3 linked regions of the Acidithiobacillus ferrooxidans ATCC 23270 genome follow. The main gene of each other region encodes a partner of the protein of the gene in region 2 in a complex. Links are inferred from orthologs where the notes say so. Each region holds a gene or a part of one and is shown on either strand. Other genes may lie near its edges. The genes, in order: secG, secY and secA.

Region 1 (6,075 bases), 2.0 Mb from region 2 along the record:
GCCTGATCCGCCGGATATTTAGCCCGCTCACGAGCAATTTCTGCCAGAGACTTTTCCGATAACATGGCTTACCTGTCGATCTCGCCAAAAACAATGTCCATGGTGGACAAAATAGCCACCACGTCCGCGATCATATGTCCCCGGGCCATCTCGTCCATAGCGGCGAGATGCGGGAATCCGGGTGCCCGGATTTTCATCCGGTAGGGTTTGTTGGCACCATCCGAAATCATATAAATGCCAAATTCCCCCTTGGGAGCCTCCACCGCGGCATAGACTTCACCCGCAGGAACCGCCATCCCTTCGGAGAATAGCTTGAAGTGATGAATCAACGCCTCCATGCTGGTTTTCATCTCTTCGCGGGACGGCGCGGCAATCTTGAAATCATCGGTAATCACCGGGCCAGGATTCTTGCGCAGCCAATCCACACACTGGACAATGATCCGGTTGCTCTGCCGCATCTCCGCGACGCGGACCAGATAGCGATCATAACAGTCCCCGGTTTTACCCACCGGGATATCAAAATCCAGATCGGCATACGCTGCGTAGGGTTGGGTACGCCGCAGATCCCAAGCCACACCGGAAGAGCGCAGCATGGGGCCAGTGAAGCCCAGTTGAATGGCCCGTTCCGGCCCCACCACACCGATACCCACCGTGCGCTGCTTCCAGATCCGGTTGTCCGTCAGCAGGGTTTCATACTCGTCCACGTAGGTGGGGAAACGGCGCGCGAAGTCCTCTATGAAATCCAGCATGCTGCCCTGACGGTTGGCATTGAGCTCTTGCAGGCGCCGGGCGTCACGGTAAGGAGACGGCTGGTACTGTGGCATCTGGGCAGGTAGGTCGCGGTACACCCCCCCCGGGCGATAGTAGGCGGCATGCATGCGCGCACCGGATACCGCTTCATAGACATCCATGAGGTCTTCCCGCTCGCGGAAGCAGTAAAGAAAGACGCTCATGGCACCGACGTCCAGGGCATAGGCACCCAACCAGAGCAGATGATTGAGAATGCGGGTAATCTCGTCGAACAGGGTACGGATATACTGGGCACGAACCGGCACTTCAACGCCGAGCAGTTTCTCTACCGCCAGACAGTACGCGTGTTCGTTGCACAGCATCGACACATAATCGAGCCGATCCATATAAGGCAGGTTCTGCAGATAGGTCTTGTTTTCCGCCAACTTCTCGGTAGCCCTGTGCAGCAGACCGATGTGGGGATCGGCGCGCTCGATCACTTCACCGTCCAGTTCCAGTACCAGACGCAGCACACCGTGGGCAGACGGATGCTGCGGCCCGAAGTTCATGGTGAAGTTATTGATTTCGGGCATTGTAGCGACCCTCCCCTGCTTCACGGATGATACGTGGTACCACCACGCGCTCCTCGGTGCGCGTCGGCTCGTAAACCACCCGGCCCTGGTCCGCGTCGTAACGCATTTCCACCGTACCGACCAGGGGAAAATCCTTACGGAAGGGATGGCCGACAAAGCCGTAGTCCGTAAGGATGCGCCGCAAATCGGGGTGGCCATCAAAAAGAATCCCGTAAAGATCAAAGGCCTCACGCTCAAACCAGTTAGCGGCAGCCCAGACCTCCACTACGGAGGGCACGATGGGCAGATCGTCATCGGCAAAAATACGCACCCGCAGGCGCTGGCGGTGCTTCAGGGAGAGCAGATGATAGACCACGGCAAAGCGCGGCCCCTCCCAAAGCCCTTCGCCATAGGCGGAGTAGTCCACTCCGCAGACATCTACCAGCAAATCAAAGGCGCAGGCCACATCATCCCGAAGCAGGAGACATGCCGCAGGGAAGCCCTCACGGGACAATTCCACGGTCAGTTCGCCGCGATCCAGGTGCGCAGTTCGCAATGTCGCGCCCAGTTCATCACTGAGATGCTGGCGCAGATTTTCGAGTGCGTCAGTCATGTCTCACCGGGCAATGGTATTGGTGCGGCGGATTTTTTTCTGCAACTGGACCAGGCCGAAAAGCAAGGCCTCAGCAGTAGGCGGACAACCCGGTACGTAGATATCCACGGGCACGATGCGGTCACAGCCCCGCACGATGCTGTAGGAATAGTGATAATAGCCGCCGCCGTTGGCACAGGAGCCCATGGAGACCACCCAGCGCGGCTCCGGCATCTGGTCATAGACCTTGCGCAAGGCAGGGGCCATCTTGTTGACCAACGTTCCCGCCACGATCATCACGTCGGACTGGCGCGGACTGGGACGGAAGACAATACCGAAACGATCCAGGTCGTAACGCGCGGCCCCGGCGTGCATCATCTCCACTGCACAGCAGGCGAGGCCGAACGTCATGGGCCAGAGGGAACCGGTACGGCCCCAGTTGACTACCGTGTCGATGGTCGTGGTGACGAAACCCTTTTCGAGAAGGCCCTCTATTCCCATTCCAGCGCCCCCTTCTTCCATTCATAAATGAAACCGACCACGAGAATGGCGAGGAATAGCATCATGGCCAGAAAACCTGTCATCCCGATCTGATCAAAGACCACCGCCCAAGGGAAGAGGAAGGCAATTTCCAGATCAAAGAGGATGAAAAGAATGGCAACGAGATAGTAGCGCACGTCGAATTTCATGCGCGCATCTTCAAAGGCCTCGAACCCGCATTCGTAGGGCGAGAGCTTTTCGCTGTCCGGCCTGTGTGGCCCCAGCGAAGACCCCATCAGCAGTGGGGCTACGCCAACCACCAATGCGACGAGCAGAAATATGAGCACTGGCAAATAGTGGTTCAACATCTCCAACCCCTCCACCCGATACGGGCTCCGGAAAACACATCCAAAGCCACTGATAAATTATTTTTTTAGTATATAAATCATATCTCTGGATGAGATCAGAGATAAAAAAACAGCCCGTAGGGCTGCAATTTGGTGCCGAAGACCGGACTCGAACCGGTATAGCTTGCGCCGCCGCCCCCTCAAGACGGTGTGTCTACCAATTTCACCACTTCGGCCTGATAACTATTAAAACTCTCTCATGATGCGCTGGCGACGTCAAGGCTTGACGGGGGTCTTTCCTGCGACAACAGATGAAGCCGCACTGGTCACCGGGCTCGCTGCGCTTGCTACCGACTGTGCCGGAGCAGCAACGATGGGAGCTACGGGTGCCGACGTCGTCACCGGCGCCTTGCTGGGCAGGGCGATGCCGGAAAAAACACTGCTGCTGGAGTGATCGGAAAGATAGGCCAACCCGAGGCTGTTCAAAAAAAACAGCGCGCCGATCACGGCCGTAGTATGGCTCAGAAAATTCCCCGCACCACGCGCTCCGAAAATCGTCTGCGAGCCACCGCCCCCGAAGACGGCGCCAATATCAGCACCCTGCCCTTTCTGAATCAGGACAAGCCCCACCAGAACGATACAAATAATGATCTGGACCACCAGCAACACCGTGTACATCGATTCAGCCTCCTCGTCCTGCCGACTCGGCAGCACGACAAATTTGGATAAACTCACCCGCCTGCAGGGACGCGCCACCCACCAGGGCCCCGTCAATGTCCGCCTGGTCAAAAAGCGCGGCGGCGTTGTTGCCTTTAACACTTCCGCCATAAAGCAGCAACAGACGCCTGGCAAGCTGCGCCGAATAAGCGGCTGCCAACTCGCGGATGAACACATGGACCGCCTGTGCCTGTTCAGGGCTGGCACTCAGACCTGTGCCAATGGCCCAAACAGGTTCATAGGCAATGATCAGGTTGGGTTGGCTCGCCTCGAGATTCAGCAGGGGCAGCACGGCTTCGAGCTGACGGCGTAATACCGCATCTGTGAGACCCTGCGCACGCTCCGCCTCTGTTTCACCCACGCAAACCACGGGGATGAGACCTGACAGCAATGCTGCTTTAATCTTCTGGACAATCTGCGCGTCGCTCTCCGCAAAAATCTGCCGCCGCTCGGAATGCCCGATCAGCACATAACGGCAACCCATATCACGGAGCATGGCCCCGGATATTTCTCCGGTATAGGCGCCGCTTGCTTCCCAGAAAAGGTTTTGCCCCCCCCAACGCAAGGCGCTGCTTTTGGCCTCCTGAGACACTGCGTGGAGCAGGGTAAAAGGCGGGAAGATCACCACCTCCGGGCGCATCGGCTCCAGCCCTGCGTGAAGAATGGCCTGAGTGAGATGCACGGCATCCCCACTCAGGCCGTTCATCTTCCAATTTCCTGCTACCATAGTGGGACGCACGGCGATTCTTCCTTATGCTCAGTGTCTGCGACAACCTCACCGTCCCCTGGGGGTGGCCGACAGCCCAGTAATGTAGGCGCCAGTGTAAAGATTCAGCTTCGAATGGTCAATTTCGTGGTCTTGGGACAGCACCGGCAAGAGCCAGCTTGGTTAAACCACTGGTCAGCGCTGCGGCTACATCGGCCGCCATATCAGCGGATGCGGCCTCGACCATGATCCGTAATACCGGTTCCGTACCGGATGGGCGCACCAGCAGGCGCCCGCTTCCCCCGAGACGATCCTCCGCATCAGCAATGAGCTGGTGTGCCGATGACTGGTCGAGCAGTGTTTGCGCCCCGGCCATGCGCACGCTTTTCAGCACCTGGGGGAAAGCGCTATAGCCTTCCCGCAGGGCTGCCAGCGTCACCCCGCTGCGGCGCAGAATGGCCAGTATCCGCAACGCGGCAAGGATGCCATCGCCGGTAGTGTTCGCGGGCGTGATGATGTGCCCCGACGACTCGCCGCCCAGCGGATAGCCATGGCGGCGCATGGCTTCCAGTACGTAACGGTCACCTACGGGCGTGCGCAGCATGGGCACACCACAGCCAGCCAGCGCCTGCTCCAGGGCAAGGTTGCTCATGACCGTACCCACCACGCCGGAGAGCCCACCGTTCTGGCACATATTCCGCGCCAGCAGCCAAAGGATTTCGTCACCGTCGAGCAACTCACCCCGACCGTCCACCAGGAGCAGGCGATCACCGTCGCCATCAAACGCAATGCCCACATCGGCGCCGGTGCGTAGCACCGCGGCACGCAGCGCTTCCGGGTGAGTGGAACCCACCTGATCATTGATGTTGACGCCGTTGGGCTCCGCTCCCAGCAATTCCAGTGTGGCTCCCAACTCCCCGAAAATCATGGGCGCCACTTTGTAGTTGGCGCCGTGCGCACAATCCAGCACCAGATGTATTCCGCGCAGATCGAGGTCGGCGGGAAAGGTGGTTTTACAGAACTCCACATAACGGCCCGCCGCATCATCCACCCGCCGGGCCTTGCCCAGCCGCTCCGAGGCCGAGAGAGCCATCGGCCGGTCCATCCATGCTTCGATGGCCTCCTCCTGGGCATCCGGCAACTTGTAGCCGTCTCCGGAGAAGAATTTTATGCCGTTATCCTGATAAGGGTTGTGCGACGCGCTGATCACAATACCGGCATCCGCGCGCAGGGTACGGGTCAGATAGGCGATGGCCGGCGTCGGTAAGGGGCCAACCAGTAGAACATCGACGCCTGCCGCCGCCAACCCGGACTCCAAGGCAGACTCCAGCATGTATCCGGACAGACGGGTGTCCTTGCCGATAACTACCCGGGGCCGACCTGGCGCGTCGGCGGTGAGCACGTGCCCCGCAGCCCAGCCCAGGCGGAGCACCCATTCCGGGTGAATAACAGAATCACCGACCTGACCACGCACTCCGTCGGTCCCAAACCACTTTCTGGTCATCGTTTGCCTAACTCCACATAGGAACAGCGGTCTTCAAATCAAGCCAATCCGCGCCAGACCCCCAATGCCTGCACCGTTTCTGCGACATCGTGGACACGTACGATGCTGGCGCCGCGCGACACGGCCCAAAGTGCCGCGGCAACACTGCCCGCCACACGCTCAGAAGCCGATTCTACACCAGAGAGCTCACCGATCATGCGTTTGCGGGAAAGACCCACAAGCAGCGGCAGCTCCAGGGACGCAAGGTCATCCAGATGGCGCAGCAAAGTACGGTTTGCTTCCAGATCCTTGGCAAAACCAAAGCCGGGATCTACCAGCAGATGGTGCCGGGGAATGCCTGCGGCGACACACTGTGCTACACGCTCGGACAGAAAATCCTTCACCTCTGCCACGACATCGCGGTAATGGGTGTTCTCCTGCATATTCTG
Region 2 (6,150 bases):
GCGTCATCTCTACAGTAACCTTATCTCCAGGCAAAATACGAATATAATGCATCCGCATCTTTCCGGAGATATGTGCATTGACGACATAACCATTTTCTAAGCGAACCTTAAAGGTCGCGCTTGGCAAATTCTCTACTACCTCACCCTGCATTTCCAGGGTATCTTCTTTCGACATTTAACGTGCTACCTCTACCGCTTTCACGATTCTAGAGAATACCTCATCCGCCTCACCCTCTCCGCTCACCAAGTGGTAAGCAGACCGATCGTGATAATACGCAATCAACGGCGCAGTTTCCGTCTGATAAACAGCCAAGCGCTTACGAATCACCGCAGGCTGATCATCCTCACGTTGCAACAACACCCCCCCGCAGACATCACAGATCCCTTCGACTGCGGGCGGGTGATAGCGTATATGGTAAATCGCCCCGCACGTCGCACACACTCGCCGTCCGGAAAGACGCTCCACGATTTCTTCATCAGCCAACTCAATATGAAGCACCGCCGCAATCTGATCACCACGTCCGGCAAGCAAATCGTCCAGCGCGTTCGCCTGATGAATAGTCCGGGGAAATCCATCGAAAACAACCCCTGTCGCGGCATCCGGAAGAAGCAGCCGCTCCGCAACGATACCAATGATAATTTCGTCGCCAACGAGCGCACCGGACTCCATAACCGCCGCAGCGCGAACACCAATCGCGCTACCGGACTGAACCGAGGCGCGGAGCATATCACCGGTAGAGACATGAGGCAAGCCTATTAACTGGGCCAGGCGCTGCGCCTGTGTCCCCTTGCCAACGCCCGGCGCACCGAGAAAAATAAAATGCTTTGCCACCCTCACCGCCCGCCAAGAGGGTTCTTGCGAATCAACCCTTCATACTGGTGCGTCAGCAAATGGCTCTGAATCTGGCCCATCAGGTCCATCATCACGACGACCACGATCAGCAGACTCGTACCGCCGAAATAGAATGGGACATTGTACTGCACAATGAGAAATTCTGGCAGCAAACAAACCAGGGTCAGGTATATGGCGCCCCAGAGCGTAAGCCGGGTGAGGATACGATCCATGTACTTAGCCGTATGCTCACCTGGTCGGATACCTGGTACGAAAGCTCCGGACTTTTTCAGGTTATCCGCCGTTTCCCGAGGATTAAAGACCATGGCCGTGTAAAAAAATGCAAAAAATACGATCGCCGTTGTAAACACCACAACGTAAAGGGCAGAGCCCGGACTCAACGCCTGACCGAAGCGCGCCAACCACTCCATACCTGGCACATTCGCAAACCAACCTGACAGGGTCGCGGGCAATAATATTATGCTGGATGCGAATATCGGTGGAATCACCCCGGACATATTCACCTTGAGCGGCATGTGGGTGCTCTGCCCGCCGTATACTTTGCGACCGACCTGCCGTTTGGCATACTGAATGGGAATACGTCTCTGCGCACTTTCCATAAACACCACGAATCCCGTCACCGCAAGCGCCAGCACAAAGAGCGCCACAACAAATAGTGGCTGAAACTGACCCGTTTTCATCAGTTCAAAGGTCGTCCCTATTGCGTCTGGCAGTCCGGCAACAATTCCGGCGAAGATAATCATGGAAATGCCGTTGCCGATCCCACGCTCGGTGATCTGCTCCCCGATCCACATCAAAAAAACCGTACCACAAGCCAAAGAAATGGTTGTGGTAAACAAGAATAACGGGCCTGGGCTAATAACAACCGGAACAGTGCCGGCATGCATCTTCTCAATCGCGATGGCGATTCCCAGACCTTGCATCAACGCCAATATGACCGTCGCATAACGCGTATACTCTGTTATTTTCCGACGCCCGGCCTCGCCTTCCTTTTTTAGTTCCTCAAGTTTCGGAAAAACTGACCCGGCCAACTGAAAAATAATGGATGCGCTGATATACGGCATGATCCCTAACGCAAAAACCGTCAGCCGGGAAAGTGCCCCGCCGGAGAACATGTTGAACATGCCAAGAATGGTTCCCCGTTGCTGATTAAAAAACGTCGCCATAGCCGCAGGGTCGATACCGGGAACGGGGATATGCGCCCCCACCCGAAAAACCAGAAGCGCGCCAAGCAAAAACAGGATACGGTTACGTAACTCATTGATCTTACCGGCACCCTGTGCGGCACCTCCAATGCTACGTAACCCAGCCATCAATCTTCCACCTTTCCGCCGGCCTTTTCGATAGCCGCCCTGGCACCAGCGCTGACTCGCAGACCACGCACCGTCAACCCCTGAGTGATTTCTCCGGTCAATATAACCTTGACCGCATCGGGCGAACCGCGAACGATGCGTCGCAGTAGCAGGCCTTCCAAATCCACCACGCCGTCAATGGCTGCAGACTCCAACTGCGATAACGCCACCTCCACGACGCGAACGCCCAACGTGTTACGAAAGCCACGCTTAGGAATACGTCGTTGCAAAGGCATCTGCCCGCCTTCAAAACCTACCTTATGGTAACCTCCGGACCGTGCATGCTGGCCCTTATGACCACGCCCGGCCGTCTTGCCGAAACCGCTGCCGATTCCCCGCCCAACACGCCGGCGGTCCTTCTTTGAGCCCTCTGCGGGCGCGATGGTGTTTAATTTCATGACAGCTCTTCCCAGCGAAGCAGATAAGGAACCTTGTTTACCATCCCTCGAATCTCCGGAGTATCCAAACGTTCCACCGAGTGATGGGTATGGCGCAAGCCCAGGCCGGCGACGACCCGACGATGTTTCTCAGCAACGCCTATCAAACTTTTTACCAGCGTGATACGCAGATGTTTACTCATCGTGTCCTCCTTGCCCGCGAATCTCCTTAAGGCTTTTACCACGTTTCATCGCGATCGCCTGGGGGCTGATCAGTTTGTCGAAGGCATCAAAGGTCGCCCGAACCACATTGATGGGGTTGTTGGAGCCCAGCGACTTGGCGACCACATTACGCAAACCTACCGCCTCGCAAACCGCACGCATCGCGCCACCCGCAATTACACCGCTACCTTCGGGCGCTGGCCGCAACATCACCCGCGCTGCGCCGTGACGACCCTCTACCGGGTAGGGAATCGTGCCACCCCGCATCAGTGGTATGCTCGTCATCCACCGGCGGGCCTGGTCGGTAGCTTTTTGAATGCCTGCGGGGACTTCTTTGGCCTTTCCGCGGCCAAAGCCGACCTTTCCATCACCGTCCCCCACGACCATGAGCGCCGCGAAACCAAACTGCCGCCCACCTTTGACCACCTTGGAAACGCGGTTGATATGAATTAATTTTTCCTGCATTCCGTCATTGGGCTGCGTATCGCGATTTTCCCGTGCCATCTTAGCTCTCCATCAGAACGACAACCCGCCTTCACGGGCAGCGTCGGCCAAAGCTCTCACCCGACCGTGATAACGATATCCGCTCCGGTCGAATGCCACTTCCTTAACACCCACAGCCAATGCCTTCGCTGCAACCCGTTGTCCGATTGTTGCGGCTGCCGCAACATCTGCGCCCCGCCCCATTGACGCACGCAACTCACCCTCGACCGTGGAGGCCTGCGCCAGAACCTTACCCTGCGAGTCATCGATCACCTGAGCGTAAATATGCCTGCCCGAGCGAAAAACACAGAGTCGCGGTTTGGCCTGTGATGCAATACGTGCTCGCGTTTTACGCGCCCGACGAAGCCTTGCCAAATTTTTATTCATAGTAGTAAGCCTCAACCATCATTTCTTCTTCGCTTCTTTACGTCTGACATTTTCTCCCGCATAACGCACGCCCTTACCCTTGTAGGGCTCCGGAGGACGATAGGCACGGATATCTGCAGCGATCTGTCCGATCTTTTGTTTATCGATCCCCCGAATGACAATCTCTGTCTGAGTCGGTGTTTCGATGGTGATGTCGTCTGGCACCGAATAGTCCACGGGATGAGAAAAGCCGAGGCTTAAACTGAGGGTCTTGCCCTTCGCCTGGGCACGGTAACCCACGCCGATAATTTCCAGCTTTTGCTCATAGCCCTGGGAGACACCCTGTACCATATTATTCAATATGGCGCGCATGGTCCCCGCTTGGGCATTCTGGTTATCTGACCATGTCAGTGACGCGCCGCCGTCGTCTATCCGCAATTCCACCGCAGGATGAAAAGGAACCGACATTTCGCCCTTAGGGCCTTTTACCACCAGGCGTTGATCGGCAACGTGGACCTCAACCCCCTTAGGCAGCGGCACTGGTTGTTTCGCTACACGAGACATTTTCGTTCCCCCCTCAGGACACGACGCAGAGAACTTCACCACCAATCCCGGCACTACGGGCCGCGCGATCGGTCATAATTCCCTGAGACGTTGAGATAATGGCAATACCGAAGCCGTCACGCACGCGCGGCAAATCTTCCGCACCACGGTAAACGCGAACACCAGGCCGGCTGACTCGCCGAATTTCCGCGATCACACCCGCACCAGCATAATACTTCAAAGTCAGATCGAGAACGGGGTGACCGTTCGCGACGTCCTCTTTTACTTCCTGAATATAGCCTTCTTCCACCAGAACTCGTGCGATCGCACGTTTCAGCTTGGAAGCGGGCATCCGCACTTTCGCCTTATTTACCTGTTGCGCATTACGAATGCGCGTCAGCATATCAGCAATAGGATCCGTCACGCTCATCGTGTTTCCTCACCAGCTCGCTTTGACGATACCGGGAATTGACCCAGCCGACGCATGCTTGCGAAAGCATAGACGGCACAAGCCGAACTTCCGATAGTAACCGCGTGAACGCCCGCACAATTTGCACCGGTGATACGCACGCACTTTAAATTTTGGAGTCCTTTCGGACTTTGCGATTAACGATTTCTTTGCCACGCGTCAAACTCCTTCAAGGCCGGAAGGGCATCTTGAAGGCTTTCAACAGCCCAAGGCCCTCTTCATCATTCTTGGCGGTGGTGGTAAACACCACGTCCAACCCGCGCAAACGATCGATTTTGTCATATTCAATTTCCGGGAATATGATCTGCTCTTTCACGCCCATCGTATAATTTCCACGCCCATCAAAAGACTTCGGCGAAAGCCCGCGAAAGTCCCGGATTCGGGGGATAGCGACACTGACGAGGCGATCCAAAAATTCGTACATCACGATCCCCCGCAACGTCACCATACATCCAATCGGATAGCCATCGCGAATTTTAAATGCCGCCACAGACTTTCGCGCACGCGTGACTACCGGCTTCTGCCCTGCAATCCTGGTCATGTCCCCCACCGCGGCTTCCAGCACCTTTTTATCACCAACCGCCTCGCCGACCCCCATGTTCAGAGTGATCTTAAGCAATTTTGGCACTTCCATGACACTACTGAAGCCAAACTCCTGCATCAGTTTGGGCGCAATGGAGGTTTTATACAACGCATGTAAACGTGCTTCCATATTATTTCCCTTGCTTAACGGCGGCCGATAACTTCGCCGTTGCTCTTAAAAACACGCACTTTCTGCCCATCCTCGAGCACTTTATAGCCGATGCGATCCCCGCCGCCGGTTGCGGCATTGAAAATTGCCACGTTTGATACGTGAATAGGCGCCTCTTTCTCCACGATACCGCCCGCTTTACCCATGCGATCCGGACGAACGTGGCGTTTGATCATATTCACCTTTTCAACCAGCACTCGCGAGTCCTCGCGCAGCACCTTGAGCACCTTGCCGCGCTTACCCTTGTCTTTGCCGGCGAGAACCACAACCTCATCATCCTTACGTACCTTCAACATGGTCATCCCCTACAACACTTCCGGTGCCAAAGAAATGATCTTCATAAAATTAGCCCCGCGCAGTTCACGCGTAACCGGGCCAAAAATACGTGTCCCAATAGGTTGCAACTGATTATTCAGAAGCACCGCAGCGTTGCTGTCAAAGCGAATCAGGGATCCGTCTTCCCGGCGCACGCCCTTGCGTGTGCGCACCACGAGCGCGTTATATACGTCGCCTTTTTTTACTTTGCCGCGCGGGACCGCATCCTTTATGCTGACCTTGATAACGTCACCGATATCCGCATAACGCCGATGTGAACCGCCAAGCACTTTAATACACATCACTTCTCGCGCTCCGCTGTTATCGGCAACGTTGAGCCTTGTCTGTGTCTGTATCATGCGTTATCTCCCTCTATGACGCCTTCGGCGAGCACACTTACCAAACGCCAACTTTTGGTT
Region 3 (6,486 bases), 100 kb from region 2 along the record:
GACGGGAACGGTGGGCATCAGCTACGGTAATCGGCATTGATACGTACATAGTCATAGGACAAGTCGCAGGTCCAGATTTGCGCTTCGGCGGCCCCCCTGCCCAGATCAACCCGCACCGGGATTTCCTCCTGAACCATTACCGCCTGTCCAGCCGCCTCGCTGTAAGCGGGGTCGCGGGCACCATCCCGCACGATGCGCGTATCGCCCAGCCAGACCTGCACGCCCGCCACATCCAGGTCGTCGACGCCGGCTGAACCAATGGCCGCCAGCAAGCGCCCCCAGTTCGGGTCAGAGGCAAAGAACGCGGTCTTGATCAAGGGGCTATGGGCCATGCGGTAGGCCACCCGCAAGCACTCCGCCTCATCATACCCGCCCGAAATACGGATCGGAATGAACTTGGTCGCCCCCTCGCCGTCGCGCACAACCGCCTGTGCCAGCCATTGTGCAACGAGGGTGATGGTGTCTCTCAGTTTCCCGTAGCGGGGATCTGTCGCCTTCGTAACGGGCGGTAGCGCCGCCCGTCCCGTCGCCATCAGGACGCAGGCATCGTTGGTGGAGGTATCGCCGTCCACCGTGATGCGGTTGAAGGACTGCGCCATGGCCTCCCGCAGGCACTGCTGCAAGGCTGCCCCATGCAGCGGGGCATCGGTGGCGATGTAGGCCAGCATCGTGGCCATATCGGGACGGATCATCCCCGACCCTTTGGCCATGCCGGTCACCGTGATCGTAACGCCGTCCATCTCGATCTGCCGGGAACAGCACTTGGCGACGGTGTCGGTGGTCATGATCGCCGCCGCAGCGGCCTCCCATTGGTCCTCGGCGAGTCCGGCAACGCAGGCCGGCAAGACTGCGGCGATTTTTTCCGCCAGCGCCACAGGCTCACCGATCACCCCGGTGGAGAAGGGCAGCACCGCTCCGGGCGCGCAGCCCAACTGTTCGGCCACTTCCCGGCAACTCGCCTCTGCCGCCCGCAAACCAGCCACACCCGTACCGGCATTGGCATTGCCCGTATTGATCACCAGCGCCCGCACGCCGGGCCCTTCCGCCAGATGATGCCGTGCCACCAGTACGGGCGCGGCACAAAAGCGGTTGCGGGTAAAAACGGCCGCCACCTGGGACCCCTCGGCGAGATGAATCAGGGTCAGATCACGGCGACCCACATAACGAATACCCGCCTCCGCCACGCTCAGGCGAACCCCGGCTATGGGCAGGATATTCCGGGGAGGATCAAGACCGACGGCCATACGCTATCCTTATTGCAGGCGCCCGTGACAATGCTTGTACTTTTTGCCGGAACCGCAAGGGCACGGCTGATTCCGTCCCACCTTGTCGTCACTGATCGCGGGGCTGTGACCGGCCTCCTGTTCACCAATGACGCCCAGCCCTGTCAGTGCGAGGCCGGCATCCTCGACAAGCGGTGCCGCCGCCGCTGCAAAATCCGGATGGGAAAACTGCAAATGTCGAGGCTGGGCGGCACGGGCGATGGCGTCCCAATCCAGCGGCTCCGCCGGAGCCGGACTCACATGCAGGCGCGAGAGGGTGCTGACCACTTCTTCGCGCAACTGATCCAGCATGGCGTTGAACATGATCAGAGACTCCCGCTTGTACTCCTGTTTGGGATTCTTCTGGGCATATCCACGCAGGTGAATGCCTTCGCGGAGATGATCCATGCTCGCCAGATGGTCCTTCCACTGGCTGTCCAGGACCTGCAGCAGGATGGACTTTTCGAAGTGGCGGGTCATCTCGCTGCCCATGAGAGACTCCTTGGCCGCGTAAGCGGACAACACCATCTCCATGATCCGCTCACGTAGCGCCGCGTGAGTGAGCCCTTTATCCTGCTCCAGCCATTGCCCGACCGGGACCTGCAGGCCAAAAATCCGGTCCAGTGCCGCTTCCAGACCTGGCAGATCCCAGCGCTCTTCCATAACGCCTTCAGGCGCCGTGGCGGCCAGCACTGCGTCCAGAACATCGTCGCGCAACGCCCTGATTTCCGCACTGACATCATCGGCATCCATGAAGGCGTTGCGCTGCTGATAGATGATCCGGCGCTGCTCGTTGGCCACGTCGTCGTATTCCAGCAATTGTTTGCGGATATCGAAGTTGCGGCTTTCCACCTTGCGCTGGGCATTCTCGATGGACTTGGTCACCCAGGGATGCTCGATCGCCTCCCCCTCCTTCATGCCCAGCTTCTGCATCAGGCCACTCAGACGATCGCTGCCGAAAATGCGCATCAGGGGGTCATCCAGGGAAAGGTAGAAACGGGTGGTGCCGGGGTCGCCCTGGCGGCCGGACCGCCCGCGCAACTGGTTGTCTATCCGCCGCGATTCATGACGTTCGGTACCGATGATATGCAATCCGCCCGCCGCTATCGCCGCGTCATGCAGTCCCTGCCAACCGCTCTTGAGAGACTCGATCCGCCGGGTTTTTTCCTCCTCTTCCAGATCCGGATTGGCCAGCACCATATCCACCTGATGGCCGACATTGCCGCCCAGCACGATGTCGGTACCCCGTCCCGCCATGTTGGTGGCGATGGTCACCGCCCCCGGCGTGCCCGCCTGGGCAATGATCTCCGCCTCGCGCTGATGCTGTTTGGCGTTCAGCACTTCATGGGAAATCCGCGCCTGCTTGAGCAGATGAGACAGAAACTCGTTGTGTTCGATAGAGGTGGTACCCACCAGTACCGGCTGCCCGCGCTGTTGACAGCCGCGGATGTCTTCCACTATCGCTTTCCATTTCTCCTGACTGGTCCGGTAGATAAGATCGGCGAAATCCGTCCGGCACACCGGCCTGTGCGTCGGTATGATCACCACTTCCAGACCGTAAATCTGATTCAGTTCAAAGGCTTCTGTGTCAGCAGTCCCGGTCATGCCCGACAGCTTTTCGTACATGCGGAAATAATTCTGAAAGGTGATGGAGGCCAGGGTCTGGTTCTCATTCTGGACCGCCACCCCTTCCTTGGCTTCCACCGCCTGATGCAGGCCATCAGACCAGCGCCGCCCGGACATCATGCGTCCGGTGAATTCGTCGACGATACAGACCTCTCCGTCGCGAACGATATAATCCGTCTCCCGCCGGTAGATCACATGGGCCCGCAACGCCTGGTTGAGGTGATGGACCAGGGTGACGTTGGCCAGATCGTAGAGGTCGCCGTCGACCAGCAGACCGCTCTCCGCCATCAGGCGTTCCGCCTTTTCGATCCCCTCCTCCGTAAGCATGACCTGCCGGGCCTTTTCATCGACCGTATAGTCCTCATCGACGACAAAACTCCCGACGAGTTTGTCCACCCGGTAGTAAAGGTCGGTATTTTCCTCGGTGGGACCACTGATGATGAGCGGGGTACGCGCCTCGTCGATCAGGATGGAATCCACTTCGTCGATGATGGCGTAGTGCAGGCCGCGCTGCACCCGATCGGCCGGAGAAAACGCCATGTTATCCCGCAGATAATCGAAACCGAACTCGTTATTGGTGCCGTAGGTGATGTCGGCCGCATAGGCGGCGCGGCGCTCCTCACTGGACAGATCCGAGATGATGGTACCTACGCTCAGGCCCAGAAAACGGTGAATCTTGCCGACCCACTCGGCATCGCGGCTGGCCAGATAGTCATTGACGGTCACCACATGCACACCCTTACCCTGCAGGGCGTTGAGGTAGGCCGGCAAGGTCGCAACGAGGGTCTTGCCCTCGCCAGTGCGCATCTCGGCAATTTTACCTTCATGGAGCATGAAACCACCGATGATCTGCACATCGTACTGGCGCATGCCCATTACCCGCCGGCTCACCTCACGCACCACGGCGAACGCCTCCGGCAACAGGGCATCGAGGGGTTCACCACGGGCCAGCCGTTCCCGGAAGATCGCGGTCTGTGCAGCAAGGGTCGCGTCGTCCATGGCCTTGAAGCGGTCTTCCAGGGCGTTGACCTGCGCTACAATGGCACGGGCCTTCTTGATCAGTCGGTCATTGCGGCTGCCGACGACATGGCGGATGATAGTTCCAAACATGATGAGTACACGAACCTAGTAAAAAATATCGAGCAGGGTAGCATGAAAGCCTATGGATGATAAACGGTGGCACGCCTGGCGCACCATGACGCAAGGTTCTTCAGGACCCATCGCAGAGGTCTGCCGTCGCGGAACACTGCTGCGCGAGCGTCAGGTCGACTGGAACGGGTTACTGGCACTGGAAGCACAGGATCAAACTTGGCTGGTTGACTGGTCCGGGGGGGTGCTGAGCGTACTTTGTCAGAGCCCGGTATGGATTTCCTGGCTGCGAAGAAATGAAAAAAACATACTGAAACGATGGAATACCCGTTTCCCGGAAACGTCGGCGAGGCAAATCGTCGCCACAGTCCGGCCCTGGTCATACCGGCTGCCGCAGTCGGCAGGAATTCAGCGGGCGCCTCAGATTTCAGCAGAGGCACCCGAGGCGCTGCGCGCCGTGACCGGGCAGGTGCCCCAGGCCGTCGCCGCCGCCCTGCAGCGCCTGGCCAACACCATGGACCGTCTTCAGGCGGAGGCCGTCACCAAGGTGTCGGCAAAGGAAAACGGCGCACGCCGCTCGGCGTAATCCACAAACTCCCAGGCGTCCTGACGGAGAAGCAGCGCCCGCAGCAGACTGTTGTTGAGGGCGTGTCCGGCCTTGTGTCCGGAAAAATGGCCGACCAGCGGATGCCCGAGCAGGTAGAGATCACCTATGGAATCCAGCACCTTATGGCGCACGAACTCATTGGTGTAGCGCAGCCCTTCTTCGTTGAGCACACGGTAATCGTCGACCACGATAGCGTTGTCCAGATTGCCGCCGAGGGCCAAGCCCATCCGCCGCAACGCTTCGACTTCGCGCATGAAGCCGAAGGTTCGCGCACGGGCCACTTCCTTGAGGTAAGAAGTGCGGGCAAAGTCCACCGTCACCTCCTGACCGCCGTTTTTCATCACCGGATGGTCGAAATCGATGGCGAAACTCACCTTGAAGCCTTCGAATGGCTCCAGTTGTACCCAGCGATCGCCATCTTCCGCCTTGAGCGGTTTGGTGATGCGGATGAATCGCTTCGGGGCATTCTGCTCTTCAATCCCCGCGCACTGGATGAGGAATACGAAGGGCGCAGCGCTACCATCCATGATGGGCACTTCGGGTCCGTCGAGATCCACATAGGCATTGTCGATACCAAGACCCGCCAAGGCCGACATCAGGTGTTCAACGGTGCCAACCCGGATATGGCCATCGCCGATATTGGTGGAAAGGCGGGTATCCACCACATGGAGCGGGTCCGCTTTGATCCAGGCGCCACCCTCGATATCGCTGCGGTGGAATACGATCCCCGTGTTTACAGGTGCCGGGCGCAGGCCGATGTAGACCTTCTTGCCACTGTGCAAACCGATTCCTGTACCCCAGATCATGTTCTTAAGTGTACGCTGACGTATCATAGCCTTCTTCCGCGACCTGAGGGATCGCCCTCCCACTGAATAAGTATCTCTACTTTACAACTTTTGTTGTCTCTATACAACTAACCGACTGGTCAGGCAGTTTACAGGGGCTGGTCAGTCTTGACAATATGCCGTTGACATTTGTTAACACATGCCATAGAAGCTTTTTCCCGCCGGCCGCCGCGCCGATCACCCAAAGGCGCGTCCGGTTATGTATAATTGCCGGATGCGCGATCGCTCAGCGGCCGTCGCATAGTAACCAGGCTTCTCCGATAGAAGGACACAGATCATGGCCACCCCCAGCAGCAAAAAAACCCTCATGACGCTCTACTCCAGCAACGATTGTGTCTTCGCGCACCGTGTGCGTTTCGTGCTGGAAGAGAAGGCTATGGAATACCAGATCATCGACGTCGATCTCGGCAACCGGCCCGAAGACCTTGCGGAACTCAATCCCTACAACCAAGTGCCGACCTTGGTGGATCGCGATCTGGCCATTCACGAATCGGTCCTGATCATGGAGTACCTTGACGAGCGGTTCCCCCATCCGCCACTGATTCCGGTAGACCCCATATCCCGTGCCAAGGTGCGCCTGGGTCTCCTGCGTTTCGACCGTGACTGGTTTGCACCGCTCTTTCAGCCCGGCTACGGTGCCGAGCAGGTCAAAACCGCCAAGGAACAGATTCGCAGTACCCTCGCCGGGCTGAACAGCATCTTCAGCCAACAGCGTTACCTCTTTGGTGACGACCTTTCGGTACTCGACTGTGCTATCGCCCCACTCCTGTGGCGCATGCCGGTACTGGACATCTCTCTACCCGCCGCAGCCCGTGCCACCCAGAATTATATGGATCGCATCTTCGGCATGGAGAGCTTCAAACGCAGCCTGACGCCTGCCGAGAAGGCCATGCGCTGATATGACCATCGATCTCGGCCATTTCCAGAGCCTGCCCGAGGGCCTCTTCGCACGCTGTGCCCGCGCTCCCGGCGGGACCATCGCCCTGCAACGACAGGACGACGTTTTTCAGCCGATGACCGCAGCAGCCTTCGCCGGACAGGTACGGGCGCGGGCGCG

What was found.
Region 1: secY (region 2) and secG share a complex: the UniProt entries of both Escherichia coli proteins name them as parts of the sec protein translocase complex. The link is inferred for Acidithiobacillus ferrooxidans ATCC 23270 from one-to-one orthologs.
Region 3: the proteins of secY (region 2) and secA are in contact, whole or in part, in a crystal structure (PDB 3DIN), measured with the Thermotoga maritima proteins. The link is inferred for Acidithiobacillus ferrooxidans ATCC 23270 from one-to-one orthologs. Residues at the interface, in WP_004081795.1 of Thermotoga maritima: Glu108, Gly109, Glu110, Glu111, Ala236, Glu237, Arg238, Arg239, Ile240, Thr241, Ile242, Gln243, Tyr244, Ala245, Arg246, Arg247, Val248, Thr249, Gly250, Arg251, Arg252, Val253, Tyr254, Gly256, Ala257, Ser258, Thr259, Tyr260, Leu261, Pro262; in WP_004082002.1 of Thermotoga maritima: Glu261, Ala262, Arg263, Lys300, Ala301, Arg302, Thr303, Ile304, Ile305, Leu323, Tyr324, Asp325, Pro326, Val329, Ser330, Tyr333, Ile336, Lys340, Phe345, Val349, Glu363, Phe364, Tyr374, Ser375, Gly376, Gly377, Glu393, Ile395, Thr482, Ser483.

Annotation. Positions count from the first base shown.
Region 1 is NC_011761.1:2,334,100-2,340,174, forward strand. What follows is about bases 1,698-4,622. They hold secG (preprotein translocase subunit SecG), read right to left. Parts: upstream 3,399-4,622; coding sequence 2,997-3,398; downstream 1,698-2,996. Other genes in these bases: AFE_RS12055 (NADH-quinone oxidoreductase subunit C), read right to left, coding at 1,698-1,914; AFE_RS12060 (NuoB/complex I 20 kDa subunit family protein), read right to left, coding at 1,918-2,394; AFE_RS12065 (NADH-quinone oxidoreductase subunit A), read right to left, coding at 2,385-2,741; tpiA (triose-phosphate isomerase), read right to left, coding at 3,403-4,164; glmM (phosphoglucosamine mutase), read right to left, coding at 4,283-4,622. In the rest of the region: NADH-quinone oxidoreductase subunit NuoE, read right to left, coding at 1-65; AFE_RS12050 (NADH-quinone oxidoreductase subunit D), read right to left, coding at 69-1,322; more of AFE_RS12055, read right to left, coding at 1,306-1,697; more of glmM, read right to left, coding at 4,623-5,647; folP (dihydropteroate synthase), read right to left, coding at 5,686-6,075. UniProt on the Escherichia coli protein: Subunit of the protein translocation channel SecYEG. Overexpression of some hybrid proteins has been thought to jam the protein secretion apparatus resulting in cell death; while this may be true it also results in FtsH-mediated degradation of SecY.
Region 2 is NC_011761.1:297,437-303,586, reverse strand. The notes cover bases 1-3,000. They hold secY (preprotein translocase subunit SecY), read right to left. Parts: upstream 2,167-3,000; coding sequence 835-2,166; downstream 1-834. Other genes in these bases: rpsE (30S ribosomal protein S5), read right to left, coding at 2,778-3,000; rpmD (50S ribosomal protein L30), read right to left, coding at 2,600-2,785; rplO (50S ribosomal protein L15), read right to left, coding at 2,166-2,603; AFE_RS01645 (adenylate kinase), read right to left, coding at 176-832; infA (translation initiation factor IF-1), read right to left, coding at 1-175. In the rest of the region: more of rpsE, read right to left, coding at 3,001-3,308; rplR (50S ribosomal protein L18), read right to left, coding at 3,321-3,674; rplF (50S ribosomal protein L6), read right to left, coding at 3,693-4,217; rpsH (30S ribosomal protein S8), read right to left, coding at 4,231-4,626; AFE_RS15430 (type Z 30S ribosomal protein S14), read right to left, coding at 4,636-4,821; rplE (50S ribosomal protein L5), read right to left, coding at 4,835-5,377; rplX (50S ribosomal protein L24), read right to left, coding at 5,392-5,712; rplN (50S ribosomal protein L14), read right to left, coding at 5,722-6,090; rpsQ (30S ribosomal protein S17), read right to left, coding at 6,087-6,150. UniProt on the Escherichia coli protein: The central subunit of the protein translocation channel SecYEG. Consists of two halves formed by TMs 1-5 and 6-10.
Region 3 is NC_011761.1:197,207-203,692, reverse strand. What follows is about bases 1,054-4,389. They hold secA (preprotein translocase subunit SecA), read right to left. Parts: upstream 3,999-4,389; coding sequence 1,254-3,998; downstream 1,054-1,253. Other genes in these bases: AFE_RS01040 (DciA family protein), read left to right, coding at 4,051-4,389; argJ (bifunctional glutamate N-acetyltransferase/amino-acid acetyltransferase ArgJ), read right to left, coding at 1,054-1,244. Outside these bases: AFE_RS01055 (Nudix family hydrolase), read right to left, coding at 1-18; more of argJ, read right to left, coding at 18-1,053; more of AFE_RS01040, read left to right, coding at 4,390-4,563; lpxC (UDP-3-O-acyl-N-acetylglucosamine deacetylase), read right to left, coding at 4,503-5,417; AFE_RS01030 (glutathione S-transferase N-terminal domain-containing protein), read left to right, coding at 5,707-6,327; AFE_RS01025 (AMP-dependent synthetase/ligase), read left to right, coding at 6,329-6,486. UniProt on the Escherichia coli protein: Required for protein export, interacts with the SecYEG preprotein conducting channel.